4 regions of the Pseudomonas sp. COR18 genome follow, and region 4 is predicted to be linked to each of the others. Evidence: predicted binding sites of a transcription regulator. Region 4 holds the regulator's gene; each other region holds the start of a gene.
The links. The regulator FliA, encoded in region 4, starts transcription of late flagellar genes. The targets are predictions, from matches to a motif close to CTAAAGTTTNNNNNNNNNNNGCCGNTAA.
Positions count from the first base shown of each region.

Region 1 (5,479 bases), 3.0 Mb from region 4:
TTTCGTCGCCGATGGCGACATGGTCATAGGTCGGCACGCCGATCTTCACCCCCAGGCGCGCATGCAGGTCGTGAACCTGGCCGTCCTCGATCTTCAGCGGTACGGGGGCCGCCAGGTTGGCCGGCAACTCTTGCAGTTGCAGCTTGAGCAGCACCGATTGCGAACGTACCGAAACGTTCCCGGCCCGGTCGCGAACGCTGTAGCTGATGGCGAACTCGCCGTTGCCCAGTTGCTCGAGGAAGTTTCGCTCGACGGTGAGTTGAACTTTTCCGCTACCGAGTTCCTCGGGCTGGACCGTGTGGCTGGGACCGGCATGTTCGCCCCAATAGCTGTGTATGACATCTCCCCACTTCATATCGAAGTAGCCCGGGACAGTGGCGGTGAGTTGGTCGCCAAGTTCGATCAGTTCGCTGTTGGTCAAGCCATCGAGAGCGATACTGGGTAGGATGACTGATGCAAGAAGTTCACCTCCGGGCGGTGTGCGGTCTATAAGGATCGGAGTGATATGAGAGTCACTTGATAGCTCGCTATAAATATCATACGCCCTATACTGAAGCTCGTTTCTACCCTCTTCGGACAGGTATTCACTTGGTAATGCCAAGGTGAGTTTGTCGCCTGTCTGGTAACCGGGCAGAGGGGTAGGGGTTCCAACCAGCACCCCGTTCCAGATCAATTGGCAGGTTTCGTCGGCACTGACATCGTTCCAGAGAGTCACCGTGACCGCCAGCGGTTTGTCCAGGTCCGTTGCCTGCAAGAGTCCGTCTTCGGGGGCCGCAGCTTCCACATATGGAGCTTGCAGAAAAATGGGTGAGCTTTGAATCTCCAAGTCCTTCATTAGGATAGTCCTTTTATCTGATTGAGTGTTGTCAGGCATTTCCCACGATCAGACGCGTTACAGATTGTTTTGAGAGTTCTGCGCCGATACGTGTGCTTTTGGCAAATAATGCATTCAGGTCTGAAACGCTATCAGTTGGTTATGCGATATAGTGCCAGGTACTCAACGAATATTAAGTCTTGGGTGTTGTCAAGAGTTTTGAATTTTTTGTTTGATATGTAGTTTTTCTGTAAGTGCCAAGTTTGTTTCTTTGAGGAAATTTCTTACTTATAAAAGAGAACTATTTAATGTTATTGCGGGCAATAAAAAACCCGATGCCTTTCGGTCATCGGGTTTTCTCTGTTTTACTTGAAACTATCGGTTGAAACGCTCTACCAGCGAATATTGCGTATGGGCCGTGTGGGTCAGTTCCTCGCTCAGTTGCGCCGAGTTGTGCGCCTGCTCCGAAGTCTGGTCCGCCAGTTGCGCGATGGTGCTGATGTTGCGGCTGATCTCCTCGGCCACCGAGCTCTGCTCCTCGGTCGCGGCGGCGATCTGGGTGGTCATGTCGGTGATATTGGCCACCGCTTCGCTGATCCCCACCAGTGCCTCGTCAGCTTCCAGTACCCGTGCCACGCCTTCCTGGGCCTGGCGATGGCCGGCGTCCATGGTCTGCACGGCGGTGTTGGCGGTCTGTTGCAGCTTGGCGATCAGGGCGTGGATCTGCCCGGTGGATTCGCTGGTGCGTTGCGCCAGTTGGCGTACCTCGTCGGCCACCACCGCGAAACCGCGGCCCATCTCGCCGGCACGGGCCGCTTCGATGGCAGCGTTCAGTGCCAGCAGGTTGGTCTGGTCGGCTATGCCCTTGATCACGTCGACCACGCCACCGATTTCATCGCTGTCCTTGGCCAGTTGGGTCACGGTGCCGCCGGTTTCACCGACCACCACCGACAACCGCTCGATGGCTTCGCGGGTTTCCCCGGCGATATCGCGGCCGCGACTGGTCAGGCGGTTGGCTTCCTGGGTGGCGTCGGCCGTGCGCTGGACGTGGCTGGCGACTTCCTGGGTGGTGGCCGCCATCTGGTTGACGGCGGTCGCCACCTGCTCGGTTTCCTGGCGCTGGCGATCGAGGCCGCTGGAGCTCTTCTGGGCCAGGTCGTCGGACTGCCTGGCCTGGGCGTTGAGGTGCTCGGCGGTGTCCTGCAGGCGGGTCAGGCAGGTTTTCAGACGCGCTTCCTGGCTGAGGATCGACATTTCCAGGCGAGCCTGGGCGCCGCGGCTGTCGGTGTACATCTGGGCGATCAGCGGGTCCGAGGTGGTCTGCTCGGCCAGGCGCAGCAGGCGCTTGAGGCCGCGTTGCTGCCAGCTCAGGCCCAGCAGGCCGAGCGGTACCGAGAGCGCGGCGGCAAGAGCGAAGCCCCAGTGGGAGTTGAGCCACACGCCGATCAGGAAGCTGACCTGGCTGACCAGGATGAAGGGCAGCCAGTCCTGGACGATCGGCAGCCACTTGTCCCGGCGTGGAATCGCCGACTTGCCCTGGTTGATGCGCAGGTACAGCGCTTCGGCCCGGCGGACCTGTTCGGCGGTGGGCTTGACCCGCACCGATTCGTAGCCAACCACCTGGTTGCCTTCGAAGACGGGTGTCACATAGGCGTTGACCCAGTAATGGTCACCGCTCTTGCAGCGATTCTTGACAATGCCCATCCATGGCAGGCCTTGTTTCAGAGTGTTCCACATGTGCTCGAACACCGCCGTCGGAACATCCGGGTGCCGCACCAGGTTGTGCGGGGCGCCGATCAGTTCGTCACGGGAGAACCCACTGATTTCGACGAACGCGTCGTTGCAGTAGGTGATCACGCCTTTGGCATTGGTAGTGGAAATCAACCGTTGCTGAGCGGGAAAGGTGCGTTCACGTTGGGTAATGGGTTGGTTATTCCGCATGGTTTTTCAATCCGCAAGGCTTTGACAGGTTGTCGGCATGACAGGGGAAATATTAAATATATTTTTCAACTTTCATGACCGTTTCACAATTTGGCTCTTGCGTACTCGCACTCGTCCTTGAATACGAGTCGAACACGCTGGAGATTAACGAGTTCAGCCGTTCATCCGGCTTTAGAACGGTTGCAACATCGGATAAGTAAAGAATACGAAGTGCACGGTATTAAGCGCGACATGGGCCAGGACGGCTGCGGCCAGGCCCCCATAGCGATAGGCCAGACCATAGCCGATGCCAGCCAGTGTCGCCAGCAGCACCCATTGCCAGCCCGCACCGGCGTGCGCCAGCCCGAAAATCAGCGCAGCCCCCGGTAAGGCCAGGGTTTCGCCCCGTGGAAAGGATTTGAAACAGCGGCTCAGCCCGCCCTGAATATAGCCACGAAACAGGATTTCCTCGACCAGGCTCACCAGCAGCAGGTTGTTCAGCAGCCACCAGCCACCTTGCTCGGGCCATTTCGGCGCCCAGTTGACGATGCCCAACAGGCAGGCGCACCCCAGGGCGAGCAGCGAGTTCATGGCCCAGGCGCTGGTCGCACTGAGCAGCACGCGTCCCGGCGTACGGCGATTGACCAGCCAGGGACAGACCAGCAGCAGCCAGAAGCCGATCAGCGGTTTATCCAGATTGAGGTACAGGGTGAACGGCACGGCGTCCGGGGTCAGGCGCAGGGCGCTGATCACCCGGCCGTTCTGGAAGCCCGGCAGCCAGTGCAGGGCCAGGGCGACAGCCAGCAGTACGAACAGACCATGGCCCAGATAGCGACCCACGCGGCTGCGAGGTTGCAGGACGGCTGCGGCACTGATCAGCAGCAGGGCGAAAGCGAGGAGGCTGGGCAGGCCCAATTGGCCAACGCTCAGCGCCAGCGCATAACCCAGGGAAAGCAGGGCCAGATAAGGCCAGGGTAGGACGGACATGCGGCTCCTTGGAGAATCAGGCGGACAAGGCGGAGCATGATAACCCGCCCTCCAGTCCCCCTGACCAATGAAAAAACACTGGCCAGGCCAGTGTTTTTCCACGTGTTGCCTTCGCAGTCCTCAGGCGGCGATCAACTGCCGCAGAACGTAATGCAGGATGCCTCCCGACTTGAAGTATTCGACCTCATTGAGCGTGTCGATGCGGCACAGCACTTCGATCTCGCGCGACCGGCCATCTTCACCCTTGATGACCAGCCTGAGGTTCATGCGCGGTTGCAACGGGGCGCCGCCCAGGCCTTCGATACTCAGGGTTTCCTTGCCGGTCAGTTGCAAGGTCTTGCGGTTTTGCCCGGCCGGAAACTGCAGCGGCAGCACACCCATGCCCACCAGGTTGGAACGGTGGATGCGTTCGAAGCTCTCGGCGATCACTGCCTTGACCCCCAGCAGGTTGGTACCCTTGGCCGCCCAGTCGCGGCTGGAGCCGGTGCCGTATTCCTGGCCGGCGATCACCACCAGCGGCGTACCCTCGGCCTGGTAGCGCATGGCGGCATCGTAGATCGCCAGCCTTTCCCCCGAAGGGATATGCAAGGTATTGCCGCCTTCCTCGCCGCCCAGCATCTCGTTGCGAATACGGATGTTGGCGAAGGTGCCACGCATCATCACCTCATGGTTGCCGCGCCGTGAGCCGTAGGAGTTGAAGTCCCGTGGCTCCACGCCCTGATCGCGCAGGTAGCGTCCGGCCGGGCTGTCGACCTTGATGTTGCCGGCGGGGGAGATGTGGTCGGTGGTCACCGAATCCCCCAGCAATGCCAGCACCCGGGCGCCCCGGATGTCCTCGATCAGCGGCAGCGGGCCGTCGATGCTGTCGAAGAACGGCGGGTGCTGGATATAGGTCGAATCGGCCTGCCAGGCATAGGTGGCGGCCTGCGGCACCTCGATGGCCTGCCACTGGGCGTCACCGGCGAACACTTCGGCGTATTCCTTGTGAAACATGTCGGTGTCGACCCGGGCCACGGCATCGGCGATTTCCTTCTGGCTCGGCCAGATATCGCGCAGGTACACCGGCTGGCCATCGCTGCCGGTGCCCAGCGGCTCACGGCTGAGATCGATGCGCACGCTGCCGGCCAGGGCGTAGGCCACCACCAGCGGTGGCGAGGCCAGCCAGTTGGTCTTGACCAGCGGATGCACCCGGCCCTCGAAGTTGCGGTTGCCCGAGAGCACCGAGGCGACGGTCAGGTCCGATTGCTGGATGGCCTTCTCGATCGGGTCCGGCAGCGGCCCGGAGTTGCCGATGCAGGTGGTGCAGCCGTAGCCGACCAGCGCGAAACCCAGCTCATCGAGGTAGCGGCTCAGGCCGGCGGCCTGGTAGTAATCGGTCACCACCTTGGAGCCGGGTGCCAGGGAACTCTTGACCCAGGGTTGGCGCTTGAGGCCCTTTTCCACGGCTTTTTTCGCCAGCAACCCGGCGGCCATCATCACGCTGGGGTTGGAGGTGTTGGTGCAGGAAGTGATGGCGGCGATCACCACGGCACCGTCCTTGAGGCGATGGGTCCGGCCTTCGTAGCTATAGTCCACGCCGCCGACCAGGTCGGCATTGCCGACCGCCACGCCACCGCCGCCCTCGCTTTCCAGGCGGCCCTCCTCCTTGCTGGCCGGCTTGAGCTGCAGGCCGATGAAGTCGCTGAAGGCCTGTGCCACCTTGGGCAGCGGTACCCGGTCCTGCGGGCGCTTGGGCCCGGCCAGGCTGGCTTCGACGCT
Region 1 is NZ_CP183808.1:4,624,101-4,629,579, forward strand. Features, by position in the region: gene ACM62G_RS21410 (hypothetical protein) at 1-421, opposite strand, end outside; gene ACM62G_RS21415 (methyl-accepting chemotaxis protein) at 1,190-2,755, opposite strand; gene ACM62G_RS21420 (CPBP family intramembrane glutamic endopeptidase) at 2,927-3,721, opposite strand; gene acnA (aconitate hydratase AcnA) at 3,842-5,479, opposite strand, start outside.
Region 1: ACM62G_RS21415 (methyl-accepting chemotaxis protein) is a predicted target of FliA. The motif match lies at 2,785-2,812, and genes of this name have one in related genera.

Region 2 (5,479 bases), 1.2 Mb from region 4:
TCTCCAAGTGAGGATCGCCACTTGGCGATCGAGTTGGGATAATCCTACTTGCGAAGCCAATAAATGATTAGCCGCTCAAAATGCGATAGATTGTCCTACCCATAGAACGACCGGAACTTCACACCATGCAAGACCTCAACGATCTCTACTACTTCGCCAAGGTCGTGGAAGCCGGTGGTTTCGCCGCCGCCGGGCGCCTGCTGGGGATTCCCAAGTCCCGGCTGTCACGGCGGATCGCCGAACTGGAAGAGCGCCTGGGCGCCCGCCTACTGCAGCGCACCACCCGACAGTTGAAGCTGACTGCGGTGGGCGAACGTTACCTGCGCCATTGTCAGGCCATGCTGCTGGAGGCGGAGATGGCCGACGAGGCCGTGGCCAGCATGTCCAGCGAACCTCGTGGACGGCTGCGGGTGTCGTGCCCGATCGGCCTGGCCCAGGTGTTCATGCCCCGGGTGATTGCCAGCTTCCTGGCGGCGCACCCGCTGGTGCAACTGGAGGTGGTGATGGTCAACCGTCGGGTCGACCTGGTCACCGAAGGCATCGACGTCGCTCTGCGGGTTCGTGAACATGGCGACGAGGACCCGTCGCTGGTGACGCGGCGACTGCGCCAGGCCCAGACCTTCATGCTCGCCACCCCGGCCTTTCTGCAGCAGCACCCGATCGACAGCGTCGACGACCTGCTGAACGCCCCCGCCCTCGGCGCCCTGGAGGCCGACCGCCAGGTCCATCTCAGCCTGCTGGACGAACGCGGGCAGAAGCGCGAGCTGGCGCTCGAAGCCCGGCTGGGCGTGGACGACTTCATCGTCCGCAAGGCCTGTGCCCTCGCCGGCCTGGGCTTCACCGTGCTGCCCATGCTCTACTGCGAGGAAGAACTGGCCAATGGTACCTTCGTGCGAATCCTGCCCGAATGGTCACTGCCGGGCGGCTGGCTGCAGGCGGTCTACCCGCACCGTCGCGGGCTGCTGCCGGCCGTACGGGCGTGGATCGACCACCTGGCCGAAGCCTTCAGGGAATGTGGAGACAGAGCACTATGAAAGGAGCCAGCATGAACAAGGAGGCCGTCGCGCGCTTCTGCCTCGACCTGCCCGGCGCACGGGAAGACTACAAATGGGGCGGCGTCAGGGTGTTCTCGATCGCCGAGACCAAGATGTTCGCGCTGCTCAACCTGAGTGGCGACACACTGTCGCTCAAGGTCGGCAAGGAACTGTTCCTCGGCTATGTCGACCGCCCCGGAATCCGTCCCGCGCCTTATCTGGCGCGAGCGTTCTGGATCAGCATGAACGCGCCCTACCCGCTGGGCGCCGAGGAACTGCAGGAGCTGCTGCGCCGCTCCCACCAACTGGTGGTCGCCAAGCTGCCCAAGCGCAGTCAGGTCGGCCTGCTGCTGTAGCGCTACCCTACAGAAAGGACAGCTGCGCCAGGGTGGCATCGAGAAACAGCCGATCGATCCAGAAAACCTGGTGCAGCAACACGATCAGCCAGAACACCACCTGGAACGACAGCTTGCGGGTTTTGTGCCGGAACACCTGCTGGGCGATCAGTGCCCCCGGCCAGCCGCCCAGCAGCTCGACGCCATGCAGAACCTTCTCCGGTATGCGCCAGGCGTCATTGCGCGCCTTGCGCTTGTCGTTCCAGTACAGAACGAACGCCAACAGGCTGGCGCCGCCGTAGAGCCACAGCGGCCAACTCGTCCCGCTGCCCAGCCACAGGCGCAGCGCGCCGAAACCGGGCAAGACGCAGAGCAGCAGCCCCAGCAGCACCTTGAGCTTGAGCTGGCGGACCCGGCCCGTGGGCGCTGGCCGGCCATTGCCGGGAGTGTTCGGCTTTCTCATCCCTTGGTCGACCAGTCGACCCAACCGAACTGCCAGGTGGCCAGGATCACCAGGCCGAAGACGATCCGATACCAGGCAAACGCCGCGTAGCTGTGGCTGGCGATGAACTTCAGCAGGCCGCGCACGGCGATCATGGCGAACACGAAGGAAGTGACGAAGCCCACCGCGAACACCGGCAGGTCGGCCATCTGGAACTGATGGCGGAAACCATAACCGGAGTACACCGCGGCGGCGACCATGGTCGGCATGGCCAGGAAGAACGAGAACTCGGTGGCGGTCTTGCGCGACAGGCCGAACAGCAGGCCGCCGATGATGGTCGCACCGGAGCGGGAGGTTCCCGGAATCATCGCCAGGCACTGGGCGAAGCCGACTTTCAGGGCGTCCTGCCAGCGGATCTCATCCACCGTTTCGGCATGCACCGTGTGCTCGCGCCGCTCGGCCCAGAGGATGACCACACCACCCACCACCAGCGCCGAGGCCACGGTGATCGGGTTGAACAGGTAAGTGGCGATCACTTCCTTGAACAACACCCCGAGAATCACCGCCGGCATGAACGCCACCAGCAGGTTGAGGGTGAAACGCTGGGCACTGCGCTCCCTGGGCAGGTCCCGGACCACGGTGAAGACCTTCTGGCGAAACTCCCAGACCACCGCAAGGATCGCGGCCAACTGAATGATGATGTTGAAGGCGATTGCCCGTTCACCGCCAAAACCCAGCAGATCGGCCACGATGATCTGGTGGCCGGTGCTGGAAATCGGCAGGAATTCCGTCAGGCCCTCGACAATCCCCAATATCAACGCCTGTGCGGCGGTCCAAAAATCCATCATTCCCCCTCAAGGCCCGCTCCCGCAGGCCCTACAAAAATCGAAAAGCGTGATTCGCCATCTCGGCGATCCACTGGCAAGCCTGCTGCGCAGTTCGTCGGCAAACCGTGAAAAATGCCTGAAAAATCAAACAGCAACTCAGGTTTGTCGAGATTGGGCCGAAATCCTATCAGACATGCCTGTTTATCGCTGCCTCGATAGTAGCCATAAGCATAGTGGGCACTCTGGGCTAAACCTGCTGGTATAAGCTGCATGACAGCAGGACAACAAGAAAAAAAGGAACGGTGGTCTTATGAATAGCTTGCGCAGTGTGTCGATCAGCCGACGCTTGTGGCTCATCCTGGTCCTGGCGGTAGCCATGCTGCTGACCCAGGGCCTGCTGATGCTCAAGCAGACCCATGACAACCTTTACCAGGCCAAGGCCCTGAAAACCCAGCACGTGGTCCAGACCGCCAGCGGCATCCTCGCCTACTACCAGGGGCTGGAAACCGCCGGCACCCTCAGCCGCGATGCCGCGCAGAAACAGGCGCTGAGCGTCATACGCGGGCTGCGTTACGACCAGAACGACTATTTCTGGATCAACGACCTGCGCCCGGTCATGGTCATGCACCCGGCCAACCCCAAGCTCGAGGGCCAGGACCTGTCCGGCATCAAGGACCCCGATGGCTATGCGCTGTTCAACGAGATGGTGATTCTGGCCAAGGCCAAGGGCCGCGGCATGATCGATTACCGCTGGCCGAAGCCGGGCGCCAGCGCTCCGGTGCAGAAAACCTCCTATGTGCAGTTGTTCGAGCCCTGGAGCTGGATCATCGGCTCAGGCGTGTACATCGACGATGTGCAGGCCGAGTTCTACGAGCAGGTGCGCAATGCCTCGCTGGTCGGCCTGGCGATTGCCGTGCTGGTGAGCGTGCTGGTCCTGCTGATCGGCCGCAGCATCGTCCATCCGCTGCGGGAAACGGTCCAGGCCATGGCCAACATCGCCAGCGGCGAAAGCGATCTGACCCGCACCCTCGATACCCACGGCCAGGACGAAGTGACCGAACTGGCCCGCCACTTCAACGCCTTCACCAGCAAGCTGCGTGGCGTGGTCAGCCAGTTGCAGGTTTCGGCCAGTGAACTCGGCCAATCCTCCAGCGACCTGGGTAACAGCGCCATCGAATCCCAGACCCGCAGTCAGCAGCAATCGCAGCAGATGGAAATGGTGGCCACGGCGATCAACGAGGTGACCTATGGCGTGCAGGATGTCGCCAAGAACGCCGAACAGGCCGCCAGCGAGGTGCGCGATGCCGAAGGCCAGGCCCGCCAGGGCCAGTTGAACATCGACAACAGCCTGCAGCAGATCGACCAGTTGTCCGCCACCATCGCCCAGGCGGTCGAGGTGATCCGCACCCTGGCGGCGGAAAGCACGCAGATCGGCAGTGTCCTGGAAGTGATCCGCGCCATCGCCGAGCAGACCAACCTGCTCGCCCTCAACGCCGCCATCGAGGCCGCAAGGGCCGGTGAACAGGGCCGCGGCTTCGCCGTGGTGGCCGACGAGGTGCGCTTGCTGGCCCAGCGTACGCAGAAATCCACGGCGGAGATCCAGGCGATGATCGAACGTCTGCAGAATCACTCCGAAGCGGCGGTGAAAGTCATCGGCGACAGCAGCCGTGTCTCGCAGCAGACCATCGAACTGGCCGGGCTGGCCGGCGAAAGCCTGAATGCCATCAGCCAGGCGTTGCGCAACCTCAATGGCCTCAATGCCTCGATTGCCAGCGCCACCCTGCAACAGGCCCATGTGGTCGAGGAGATCAATCAGAACGTCACCGAGGCGGCGGGCCTGTCCCACACCACTGCCCTGGCGGCCGAACAGTCGAGCACCGACAGCGACCGGCTCAAGGTGCTGAGCGAACAGCTCAACGGGTTGCTGCGCCAGTTCCGTATCTGACCGGAGAGCCTGTTCGCGGATCAGTCCGGCCCCGACAATTTTGCGGCGCACACAAGACCAGTGCTCACCGCGATGCCTTGTGGGGCCGGCGTCCAGGCTTATCCGCGAAGAGGTCGCGAGAGATAAGCGCAATCGCGCTGCGGCCCTCCCTTCTCCCTGCCACTCTGGGTACAATCCGCCCCCCCTTTCCCTTCGATCCAGAGGTCTCCCATGTCCGGGCTTGAACTGTTCGCCGCCGCCCTCGGCGTGATCGCCGTCTGGCTGACGGTCAAACAGAATCCCTGGTGCTGGCCGATCGGCCTGGTCATGGTGCTGCTCTACAGCTGGATCTTCTTCGATGTGAAGCTCTACTCGGACCTGCTGCTGCAGGTGGTCTACGCCGTGCTGCAGCTCTATGGCTGGTGGCAATGGACCCGCGGCGGCATCGTGCACCAGGGCCGCGAGGTGTCCAGCCTTGGCCCGCAAGCCCTGCTGGGCGGCCTTGCCGTCGGTGCCTTGGGCAGCCTGCTGCTGGGCGCTGCCATGGCCACCTGGACCGACGCCGCACAACCCTGGCTCGATGCCGCACTGACCGCCTTCAGCCTGGTCGCACAGCTGTGGATGGCGCAGAAACGCATCCAGTGCTGGCCACTGTGGATCGCCGTCGATGTGATCTTCGTCGGCCTGTTCATCTACAAGGACCTGTACCTGACCGCCGCCCTCTATGGCCTGTTCACCCTACTGGCCGTGCAGGGCTGGCGCGAATGGCGTACCGACCCGGCGTTGCAGGCATGAAGGTGGTGGTGCTGGCGGGCCCCGAATCCAGCGGCAAGAGCTGGCTCTGCGAGGCCCTGCAGGCACGCTTCGGCGGCCTGCTGGTGGGTGAATACGTGCGTCATTTCATCGAGCGGGAACAG
Region 2 is NZ_CP183808.1:6,430,871-6,436,349, forward strand. Features, by position in the region: gene ACM62G_RS28905 (LysR substrate-binding domain-containing protein) at 126-1,034, shown strand; gene ACM62G_RS28910 (MmcQ/YjbR family DNA-binding protein) at 1,046-1,390, shown strand; gene ACM62G_RS28915 (DUF1294 domain-containing protein) at 1,398-1,832, opposite strand; gene ACM62G_RS28920 (undecaprenyl-diphosphate phosphatase) at 1,829-2,656, opposite strand; gene ACM62G_RS28925 (methyl-accepting chemotaxis protein) at 2,949-4,583, shown strand; gene pnuC (nicotinamide riboside transporter PnuC) at 4,794-5,357, shown strand; gene ACM62G_RS28935 (AAA family ATPase) at 5,354-5,479, shown strand, end outside.
Region 2: ACM62G_RS28925 (methyl-accepting chemotaxis protein) is a predicted target of FliA. The motif match lies at 2,794-2,821, and genes of this name have one in related genera.

Region 3 (5,479 bases), 2.1 Mb from region 4:
GCCCGCAGCCTCGCCGACCTGGAAAGCGAACTGCGTCGGGCGTTGCGCCGCGACGAGCTGGAACTGCACTACCAGCCGCGCCTGGACTTGGGCAGCGGGCAGATCGTCGGCCTCGAAGCACTGGTGCGCTGGCGCCATGGCGAGCGCGGCCTGCTGCCACCGAGCGAATTCGTGCCGCTGGCCGAGCAGAGCGGGTTGATCGTGCCGCTGGGCTACTGGGTGATTTCCCGAGCCCTGCGCGATATGCAGGACCTGCTTGGGCGCGGGCTGGGGCCGCTGCACATGGCGGTCAACCTGTCGTTCCGGCAGTTCCAGGACAGCCAGTTGCTGTCGACCCTGAGCCGGCTGATTGTCGAGCGTGGAGTCGAGGCGCAATGGCTGGAGTTCGAACTGACCGAAACGGCGGTGATGCGTCGCAGCGACCTGGTCAAGCAGACCATGGACGCCCTCGGGCGTCTGGGCGTGCGTTTTTCCCTGGACGACTTCGGTACCGGCTTCTCCTCGTTCGTGCACCTCAACAGCCTGCCGATCGCCCTGCTCAAGGTGGACAAGAGCTTCGTCGGCGGCATGGAGCAGCGCGAAGAGAACCGCAAGCTGGTTCACGCCATGATCAACCTGGCCCACAACCTCAACCTGGAAGTGGTGGCCGAGGGCGTCGAGACGCCGGAGCAACTGGCCCTGCTGCACGGTTTCGGCTGCGATCAGGTGCAGGGCTACCTGATCAGCAAGCCGTTGCCGCTGGAGGAACTGGCGCAGTACCTGACGTCCTGTGCCAATCGGCCGGCGATCGAGGCTGTCTGCTGATCCGGCGTTCACCACGATCGCTGTAGGCGTCGGATTGATTCGCGAAGCGTTTGACGGTCTCGAGGGCCTGTTCGCGGATCAATCCGGCGCCCACAGGCGGTTAAAGTCTTCCCCTTACGGGGCGCAGTTCATGGCCGCTCGAGCCGATGCCTTCTGTTCGCTTTTGCCCAGCATCCGCTTCATCCGCCATTCGAACGCCAGGGTCAGCCCGGTCGCCGCGCACGCCAGCCCCAACGCCAGCCCCCACCAGACCCCGGTCGGTCCCCAGCCGAGGTTGAACGCCAGCAGCCAGGCCGACGGCGCGCCAATCAGCCAGTAGCAACCAAGCCCGACCAGGAAGGTGGTCTTGGCGTCCTTGAGCCCGCGGATCGCGCCCATGGCGATGGTCTGGGTGCCATCGAACAGCTCGAACCACGCGGCCACCGCCAGCAGGCTGACCGCCAGTTCGATCACCGGGCGGAACGCCGGGTCATTATGGTCCAGGAACAGCCCGATCAACTGATTCGGTGCCAGCCAGAACAGCATGGCGAAGGCCAGCATGGTCGCCGCGCCAAAGGCGATCCCGACCCGCCCCGCCCGCCGTGCGTCCAGCAGTTGCCCGGCCCCGTAGTGCTGGCCGATACGCAGGGTGATGGCGTAGGAAATCCCCGCGGGAATCATGAACGCTACCGAGACGATCTGCAGGGCGATCTGGTGCGCCGCCAACTGCGTGCTGCCCATGGTGCCCATGCACAGGGCGGCGAAGGCGAACAGCCCGACTTCCACCGCATAGGTGCCACCGATGGGCAGGCCCAGCCGCCACAGCTCGCGCAGGTACTGTCCGTTCGGCCGCGACAGGCCCCGCCGCAGCGGGTAGTCGCGATACGCCGCATGCCGGCGGATATGCCAGGCCAGGGCCAGCGCCATACAGTTGGCGACGATGGCCGTGACCAGGCCGATCCCGGTCAGGCCCAGGTGCGGCAGGCCGAACATGCCGGTGATCAGCGCGTAGTTGAGCAAAAAGTTGGCCACGGTCCCGCCCAGGCTGATCACCATCACCGGCGTGGCCCGCCCCAGCGCACTGGTGAAGCCGCGCAGGGCCATGAAACTCAGGTAGCCGGGCAGGGCGAACGGCAGTACCAGCAGGAACTGGCCGGCGGCCTGCACGTTGCTCGGCGTCTGGCCGAACAGCAGCAGAAGCGGCTTGAGGTTCCACAGCAGCAGGCCGGCGACCAGCGCCATGGCCCAGGCCAGCCAGAGCCCGGCCTGGGCCAGGCGGGTGACGCCTTGCGTGTCGCCGGCGCCGTGCCGGATGGCCACCAGGGTGCCGACCGCGGCAATCACCCCGAGGCAGAAGATCGACACGAACGAATAGCTCGCCGCGCCCAGGCCGCCACCGGCCAGGGCCTCGGGACTGAGCCGGGCCATCATCAGGGTGTCGGTCAGCACCATCAGCATGTGCGCCAACTGCGAGGCGATCAACGGCCCGGACAGCCGCAGGATGGCCAGGAGCTCGGTACGTGCTGGATGCTGCATGATCATCGGACTCGCAGAGTGACAGAAGGGTTAAAGGATTGATTCTCGGCGCTTGCACGGCTTTGCACAAAGGGATAAAAACGATTGCTCGCATGATAAAAACTCATGCAGCCATTTCTGCCAGGTGCTGTTCCATCCCGTTCCCGGAAAGTCACTCATGTCCCGTCGCCTGCCCCCGCTCTATGCCCTGCGCGCCTTCGAGGCGGCGGCGCGCTACAGCTCGTTCACCCGGGCGGCCGAAGAACTGTCGATCACCCAGAGCGCGGTCAGCCGGCATATCCGCACCCTGGAGGAACACTTCGCCTGCCGGCTGTTCCAGCGTAACGGTCGCAACCTGCAACTGACGGAGGCCGCGCGGTTGCTGCTGCCGGGCATTCGCGAGGGTTTCGGTGCGCTGGAGCGGGCCTGCGACACCCTGCGCGCCGAAGATGACATCCTGCGCATGAAGGCGCCGTCGACCCTGACCATGCGCTGGCTGCTGGCCCGTATCAGCCGCTTCCGGCATCTGCAGAAAGGCAACGAGGTGCAATTGACCAGCGCCTGGATGGACGTCGACAACGTCGATTTCAACCAGGAACCGTTCGATTGCGCGGTATTGCTCGGCGCCGGGCATTTCCCGCCGGACTGGGAGTCCAGCTACCTGTTCTCCGAATGGCTGATCCCGGTGGGCGCACCGACCCTGCTCAACGACCAGCCCTGGGACGTCGAGCGCCTGGCCGCCACCGAGCTGCTGCACCCGACGCCGGACCGTCGTGACTGGCGCAACTGGCTGGAGCGCATGGGGCTTTCCGAGCGTATTTCCCTCAAGGGCGGCCAGGTGTTCGACACCCTGGAACTGGGGATGATTGCCGCAGCCCGTGGTTACGGCGTGTCCATGGGCGACCTGCTGATGGTGGCCGAGGACGTGGCCCAGGGACGCCTGAGCCTGCCCTGGCCGACGGCAGTGGCCAGTGGCGAAAACTATTACCTGGTATGGCCCAAGACCCGCCCCGGCGGCGAGCGTCTGCGCCGCCTGAGCGACTTCCTGCAAGGCGAAGTCGCCGCCATGGAACTGCCCCAGGTCGAGCGCCTGGGCTGAGCACACGGCCCATCAATCAGATTTCTGGCAGATACCCCTGCAAATTGCTCAAGTATTTCCTTGAGCAGCCGACTGTAGCGACATGGAACCTTCGTTCAGAAAGGCCCCTCACGACTCAACATACAGAAAAGCCGGGTAGCGCCAGGGACAGGGATGACCCGGCCACTCGGTCAGGAGCTGTTCATGCCTCAACCCCGTGCCCGAATCGCCACGCAACTCGGCCTTGCGCTCTCCGTCATCCTGGCAGTGGTGATCAGCGGCAGCACCGTATTCGCCCTGCGTTCGCTGGATTCGGCCAACCTCGACACCCGCGAAGAGCACCTGGCCAGCGAAGCACGTCTGCTCGCCGACCAGTTGAACACCTTCCACGGGACCCTGCGCGAAAACACCCAGCGCCTCAGCGGGCTGTTCGAGAAGCGCTTCAGCAACGGCCTGAGTGCGCGCACCGATGAGCCGGTCAGCGTGGCCGGCACCCAGGCTCCGGGCCTGTACCTGCGCGACAAGCTGCTCAACAACGATTTCACCGAAGTCGACGATTTCAAGCAGATGACCGCCGGGGTTGCGACCCTGTTCGTGCGCAGTGGCGACGACTTCATCCGCGTCAGCACCTCCCTGACCAAGCAGGACGGCAGCCGTGCCATCGGCACCCTGCTCGACCACCAGCACCCGGCCTACGCCAAGCTGATGGCGGGGCAGGGCTATGTCGGCCGGGCCCTGCTGTTCGACCGCTACTACATGACCCAGTACACCCCGGTGCGCGACAGCAGCGGCAAGGTGTTCGCGGTGCTGTTCGTCGGTTTCGACTACACCGATGCGCAGAAGGCGCAGTTCGATAACCTCAAGCGGTTCCGCATCGGCACCACCGGTTCCCTGGCGTTGCTCGACGAACAGAAACGCTGGCTGGTACCGCCAGCCGAGGTGAACGACCCCGAGCAGGCGGCCAAGGTGATCGCCGACCTGGCGAAACAGCCCGGCCAGGGGCGCTTCTGGAGCGACAGGAACGACGACATCTACAGCGTCGCGGTGCCTTTCGCGGATGGCCCGTGGTCAGTGGTGGCGAGCATGCCCAAGGCTGAAATCAGCGCAGTGACCTGGAGTGTCGGTATTCGCCTGGTGCTTGGCAGCCTGCTGGCGATGCTGCTGGCGGTGGGGGCGGCGGTCTGGCTGCTGCGCAGCAAGTTGCGTCCGTTGGGTGACCTGGTGCGCCAGGCCCAGGCCCTGGGCGCTGGCGACCTGAGCGTACGGCTCAATGTGTCGAGCCAGGACGAGATCGGCCAGCTGGCCGGCAGTTTCAACCAGATGGGCCAGGCGCTGTCGACCATGGTCGAGCACATCCGCAAGGCGGCCCAGGAGGTCAACGGCCGTGCCCAGGCCCTGTCCGGCCTGTCGAGCGGTGCCTACGAAGGCATGGAACAGCAGTCCGGCGAAATCACCAGCATGGCCGGCGCGGTCGAAGAGTTCAGCGCCACCTCGCTGAACATCGCCGACAACATGAGCAATACCGAGCGCCTGGCCCAGGAAAATGCCCAGCAGACCCGTATCGGCCGCAGTTCCATGGAAGAGGCTTCGTCGTCCCTGGAACAGATCGCCGCGGCGCTGAACAGCACGGCGACGGTGATCAACACCCTGGGCCAGCGTTCCCAGGAAATCGGCGGCATCGTCGGCGTGATCACCTCGATCGCCGAGCAGACCAACCTGCTGGCGCTCAATGCCGCCATCGAAGCCGCCCGGGCCGGTGAACAGGGCCGCGGTTTTGCCGTGGTCGCCGATGAGGTACGCAGCCTGGCGGGGCGTACCCGCGAGGCGACGGACGAGATCTCCAGCATGATCCACAGCATCCAGCAGGAAACCGGTCATGCCATCCAGACCATGGAGCAGGGCAACTCGCTGATGCAGGAAGGCCTGTCGCGCAACGCCAACGTCGCCTCGGCGCTGGCGCGTATCGACGAACAGAGCCGCTCGGCCGGCCAGCAATTCGCTGCCATCACCACCGCCACCCAGGAGCAGAGCAGCACCGCGACCCTGCTCAGCAGCAACCTGCAGAGCATCGCCCTGGCCAACAGCGAACAGCGCGAAGTGGTC
Region 3 is NZ_CP183808.1:2,792,076-2,797,554, forward strand. Features, by position in the region: gene ACM62G_RS12800 (putative bifunctional diguanylate cyclase/phosphodiesterase) at 1-804, shown strand, start outside; gene ACM62G_RS12805 (NorM family multidrug efflux MATE transporter) at 919-2,325, opposite strand; gene ACM62G_RS12810 (LysR substrate-binding domain-containing protein) at 2,477-3,397, shown strand; gene ACM62G_RS12815 (methyl-accepting chemotaxis protein) at 3,581-5,479, shown strand, end outside.
Region 3: ACM62G_RS12815 (methyl-accepting chemotaxis protein) is a predicted target of FliA. The motif match lies at 3,445-3,472, and genes of this name have one in related genera.

Region 4 (5,479 bases):
CCACGCCGTCCGGCTCCGGCCCCGGCTGCAGCGGCCCCGGCGGTGGACCAGCGGGTTTTCGAGTCGATGCGCTCGGAGCTCAACGGCCTGCGTGAACTGCTGGAAGTCCAGCTCGGCTCGCTGGCCTGGAACCAGTTGCAGGGGCGCCAGCCGGAGCAGGCCAACCTGTGGCGGCGCCTGCAGCGCATCGGCCTGTCCGGGCCGCTGTCGCGCGACCTGCTGGCACTGATCACCGACATCCAGGACCCACGCCAGGCCTGGCGCATGCTGCTGGCGCACCTGGCACGCATGATCGTCACGCCCGAGATCGAACCGCTGGAAGAGGGCGGGGTGATCGCCATGGTCGGCCCGGCCGGCATGGGCAAGACCACGACCCTGGCCAAGCTGGCCGCACGCTACGTACTCAAGTACGGCGCACAGAATATCGCGCTGGTAAGCATGGACAGCTTCCGCATTGGCGCCCAGGAGCAGCTCAAGACGCTGGGGCGGATTCTCAATGTCTCCGTGACCCATGTCGACCCCGGCCAGTCCCTGGCCCAGGCCCTCGATCCGCTGCTGCGCAAGCGCGTGGTGCTGATCGACACCGCCGGCCTGCAGGCCAGCGACCCGGCCTTGCGCATGCAGCTGGAAAGCCTGGCCGGTCGCGGGATCAAGGCGAAGAACTATCTGGTCCTGGCCACCACCAGCCAGAAGCAGGTGCTCACCGCCGCCTACCATAGCTACAAGCGCTGTGGCCTGGCCGGTTGCATCCTGACCAAACTGGACGAGACGGCAAGCCTCGGCGAAGTGCTGAGCCTGGCCATCAGCCATGAACTGCCGGTGGCCTATCTGACCGATGGCCCGCGGATCCCGGACGATCTGCATCTGCCACGCCGTCACCAGCTGGTGAGCCGTGCGGTGAGTGTGCAGATGCAGGAAGAACCCAGCGAAGAGGCCATGGCCGATATGTTCGCTGACATCTACCACAGCCCCTCCAAACGAGTGGGGTGAGGTAACCATGAAGACGTTGCAACGCATCTACATCGATGGTCTGCCAGGCATTAGTCTCCCTCGGGAGCGCGCAGCCAGTTATGTGGCCTTCCGTCTACGCAAGACAAGGTAAGAAGAGAACATGGGTAGCATGCATCCCGTACAGGTGATTGCGGTGACCGGCGGCAAGGGTGGCGTCGGGAAGACTAACGTGTCAGTGAACTTGTCCCTGGCGCTGGCTGAGCTTGGCCGGCGTGTCATGCTGCTGGATGCCGACCTGGGCCTGGCGAATGTCGACGTTCTGCTGGGGCTGACCCCGAAACGGACCCTGGCCGATGTGATCGAGGGCCGCTGCGAGTTGCGCGATGTGCTGCTGCAGGGGCCAGGCGGGATCCGTATCGTGCCGGCGGCCTCCGGTACCCAGAGCATGGTCAATCTCAATCCGGCCCAGCATGCCGGCCTGATCCAGGCGTTCAGCGATATCGGCGACAATCTCGACGTGCTGGTGATCGACACCGCTGCGGGTATTGGTGACTCGGTGGTCAGTTTTGTCCGCGCGGCCCAGGAAGTGCTGCTGGTGGTCTGCGACGAGCCGACCTCGATCACCGACGCCTATGCGCTGATCAAGCTGCTCAATCGCGACTACGGCATGAATCGTTTCCGGGTGCTGGCCAACATGGCCCAGAGCCCGCAGGAAGGGCGCAACCTGTTCGCCAAGTTGACCAAGGTCACGGACCGCTTCCTTGACGTGGCCCTACAATACGTCGGCGCCGTTCCCTACGACGAATGCGTTCGCAAGGCCGTGCAGAAGCAGCGTGCGGTCTACGAAGCCTTCCCACGTTCGAAATGTGCCCTGGCGTTCAAGGCCATCGCGCAGAAGGTCGACACCTGGCCGTTGCCCGCCAACCCGCGGGGGCACCTGGAGTTCTTCGTCGAACGTCTGGTACTTCAAACGAGTGCGGGACCGGTGCTATGACTGCAAGTGGCTATCGCATGTATTCCAAGTCTTCGCGTGACAGCCAGTATGAATTGATCGAGCGATACGCGCCGCTGGTCAAGCGCATCGCCTATCACCTGCTGGCACGGCTGCCGGCCAGTGTTCAGGTCGAGGACCTGATCCAGGCCGGGATGATCGGCCTGCTCGAGGTTTCGACCAAGTACGACTCGGGCAAGGGCGCGAGTTTCGAGACCTATGCCGGTATCCGCATTCGTGGCGCGATGCTCGACGAGGTGCGCAAGGGCGACTGGGCACCCCGTTCGGTACACCGCAACACCCGCATGGTCAGTGACGCAATCCGCGCAATTGAAGCGAAAACCGGTCGCGACGCTAAAGATCATGAAGTTGCAGCCGAACTCCAGTTGAGTCTCGATGATTATTACGGGATTTTGAATGATACCTTGGGCAGCCGCCTGTTCAGTTTCGACGACCTGTTGCAGGACGGCGAACATGAAGGGTTGCATGAGGATGGCGCGAGTGCTCATCTCGAACCGTCGCGCGATCTGGAGGATGAACGCTTCCAGGCCGCACTGGCGGACGCGATCGCCAATTTGCCGGAGCGTGAGCGGCTGGTGTTGTCGCTGTACTACGACGAGGAGCTGAACCTCAAGGAAATCGGTGAGGTCCTGGGGGTCAGCGAATCACGGGTCAGCCAGTTGCATAGCCAGTGCGCAGCCCGTTTGCGGGGGCGTTTGGGAGAGTGGCGAGCGCGTTGACGGGGCAGTGTGTGGGGACACTGCGAACGAGACCGATGCAGCGTGTGACGGTGTATCGGCGGCTCGGCCGGTTGTGGTTTCCATGCAGTAGGGTACAGAGCCTTGTCGAGTGTTGTGCCGAATTGATTTAACAGCGCGTCCAGGTGCTGAAACGCGTTTAAGACTGCTTGGAGGTCGAATTGAACAAGAACATGAAAATCCTCATTGTTGATGACTTTTCAACGATGCGGCGGATCATCAAGAACCTGTTGCGTGATCTCGGGTTCACCAACACTGTCGAGGCCGATGACGGTACTACCGCCATTCCGGTGCTGAACAGTGGCAGCATCGACTTTCTGGTCACCGACTGGAACATGCCCGGCATGACCGGCATCGATCTGCTGCGCCACGTGCGTGCCGACGAGAAGCTCAAGCACCTGCCGGTCCTGATGGTAACGGCCGAGGCCAAGCGCGAGCAGATCATCGAGGCCGCACAGGCCGGTGTGAACGGCTATGTGGTCAAACCGTTCACGGCCCAGGCGTTGAAAGAGAAGATCGAGAAGATCTTCGAACGCATCGGTTGATGAAGTCCGCCACGGGGGCGCTATGGAGCACTACGAATCCTCTCTGGGCGATTTTGAATCGACCCTGAAAAAACATGCTCGTGAGCTGGTCGACAGCCTTGAAAAAGGCCGCTTCGGCGACGCCGTGCAAATGATCCATGAGCTGAACCAGGCCCGTGACCGCGGCTTGTATCTGGAAGTCGGCAAGCTGACCCGCGAGCTGCACAGTGCGATCGTCAATTTCCAGATCGATCCCACCATGCCGCAAGCCGAGGAGGTCTCGCAGATCACCGATGCCACCGAGCGCCTGTCCTATGTGGTCAGGCTGACCGAGGCTGCGGCCAACCGCACCATGGATCTGGTGGAGAGCGCGACCCCGCGGATCAATGGCCTGAATGACGAGGCCAAGGCGCTGAGCGCCGACTGGGGGCGGTTCATGCGGCGCGAGGTCGGTGCCGAGGAATTCCGTGCGTTGGCCCGCCGGGTCGACAGTTTTCTGACGCGCAGCGAGCAGGAAACCCAGGCGGTTTCGAGCGAACTCAACGACATCCTGCTGGCCCAGGATTATCAGGATCTGACCGGCCAGGTGATCAAGCGTGTCACGCAGATGGTCACCGAGGTCGAGAGCAACCTGCTCAAGCTGGTGCTGATGGCCAGCCATGTGGATCGCTTTGCCGGCATCGAGCATGACCGTGAAGCGATCCTTGCGCAAAAAGATCCACAAAAACAAATGGCAAAGGGTGAAGGTCCGCAGATTCATGCCGATAAACGTGAAGACGTTGTGTCCGGCCAGGACGATGTCGACGATTTGCTTTCCAGCCTTGGATTCTAGGAGCACCCATACACATGAGCTTCGGCGCCGATGAAGAGATCCTTCAGGATTTCCTGGTTGAGGCCGGCGAGATTCTTGAGCAACTGTCCGAACAACTGGTCGAGCTGGAAAGCCGGCCGGACGATGCGGACCTGCTCAATGCCATCTTTCGCGGTTTTCACACTGTAAAAGGGGGCGCCGGCTTCCTCCAGCTCAACGAGCTGGTGGAGTGCTGTCACATCGCCGAGAACGTGTTCGACATCCTGCGCAAGGGTGAGCGTCGCGTCGACGCCGAGCTGATGGACGTGGTCCTGGAAGCGCTCGATGCGGTCAACGGCATGTTCGGCCAGGTGCGCGAGCGCAGCCCGATCACTCCAGCGACCCCGGAACTGCTGGCGGCCCTGTCGCGCCTGGCGGAACCCGCCGGTGCCGAACCGGCGCCGGAGCCCGTGGCCGAGGTCGCGGCAGCCGAGCCGGAACCGGTGGCCGAACCGGTCGCCGAAAGCCCGTCCGGCGACATCACCGACAATGAATTCGAACAGTTGCTCGACTCCCTCGACGGTGGCAAGGCCGATGCGCCACAAGCCGCCAGCGAAGGCGAGGCCGAGAGCGACGAAATCACCGATGCCGAGTTCGAGTCCCTGCTCGATCAGTTGCATGGCAAGGGCCAGTTCGCGCCCGACGCCGTGGCGGCTTCGGCCCAGGCACCGACCGCCGAGGCGGCCGGTGAGCAGCCTGACAGCGGCGACATTACCGACGACGAATTCGAAGCCCTGCTCGATCAGTTGCATGGCAAGGGCACGTTCAAGGTCGAGGGGATCGACACCGCCGCGGCAGCGGCCCAGGCCGCGGAAGTGACCGGTGCGTCCGGCAGCGACCTGATCACCGATCAGGAGTTCGAGTCCCTGCTCGACGAACTGCACGGCAAGGGCAAGTTCACCGATGTGGCAGCCAGTGCCGCCGCGCCGGCCGTCGCCAAGCCGGCCGCCGTCTCTGCACCGGCCGCTGCCTCGGCCACTTCCGCCCCGGCCGCCAAGGCTCCGGCGGCAGCGGCTGCGGCCTCACCGGCGCCAGCGGCGAAAGCGGCACCCGCCCCGGCTGCCGCCGCAGCGGCCCCGGCTCCGGCCCGTGCCCCGGCACCAGCCGCCGCGGGCGCAGGCGACAAGCCGGCTGCCAGTGAAGCGGAAACCACGGTGCGGGTCGACACCGCGCGCCTGGACGAGATCATGAACATGGTCGGCGAGCTGGTGCTGGTGCGTAACCGCCTGGTGCGCCTGGGGCTCAACAGCGGCGACGAGGCCATGTCCAAGGCGGTGTCCAACCTCGATGTGGTGACCGCCGACCTGCAGACCGCAGTGATGAAGACCCGCATGCAGCCGATCAAGAAAGTCTTCGGCCGCTTCCCGCGCCTGGTCCGTGACCTGGCCCGGCAGTTGAAGAAAGA
Region 4 is NZ_CP183808.1:722,369-727,847, reverse strand. Features, by position in the region: gene flhF (flagellar biosynthesis protein FlhF) at 1-990, shown strand, start outside; gene fleN (flagellar synthesis regulator FleN) at 1,112-1,945, shown strand; gene fliA (RNA polymerase sigma factor FliA) at 1,942-2,682, shown strand; gene ACM62G_RS03295 (chemotaxis response regulator CheY) at 2,874-3,245, shown strand; gene ACM62G_RS03290 (protein phosphatase CheZ) at 3,268-4,056, shown strand; gene ACM62G_RS03285 (chemotaxis protein CheA) at 4,071-5,479, shown strand, end outside.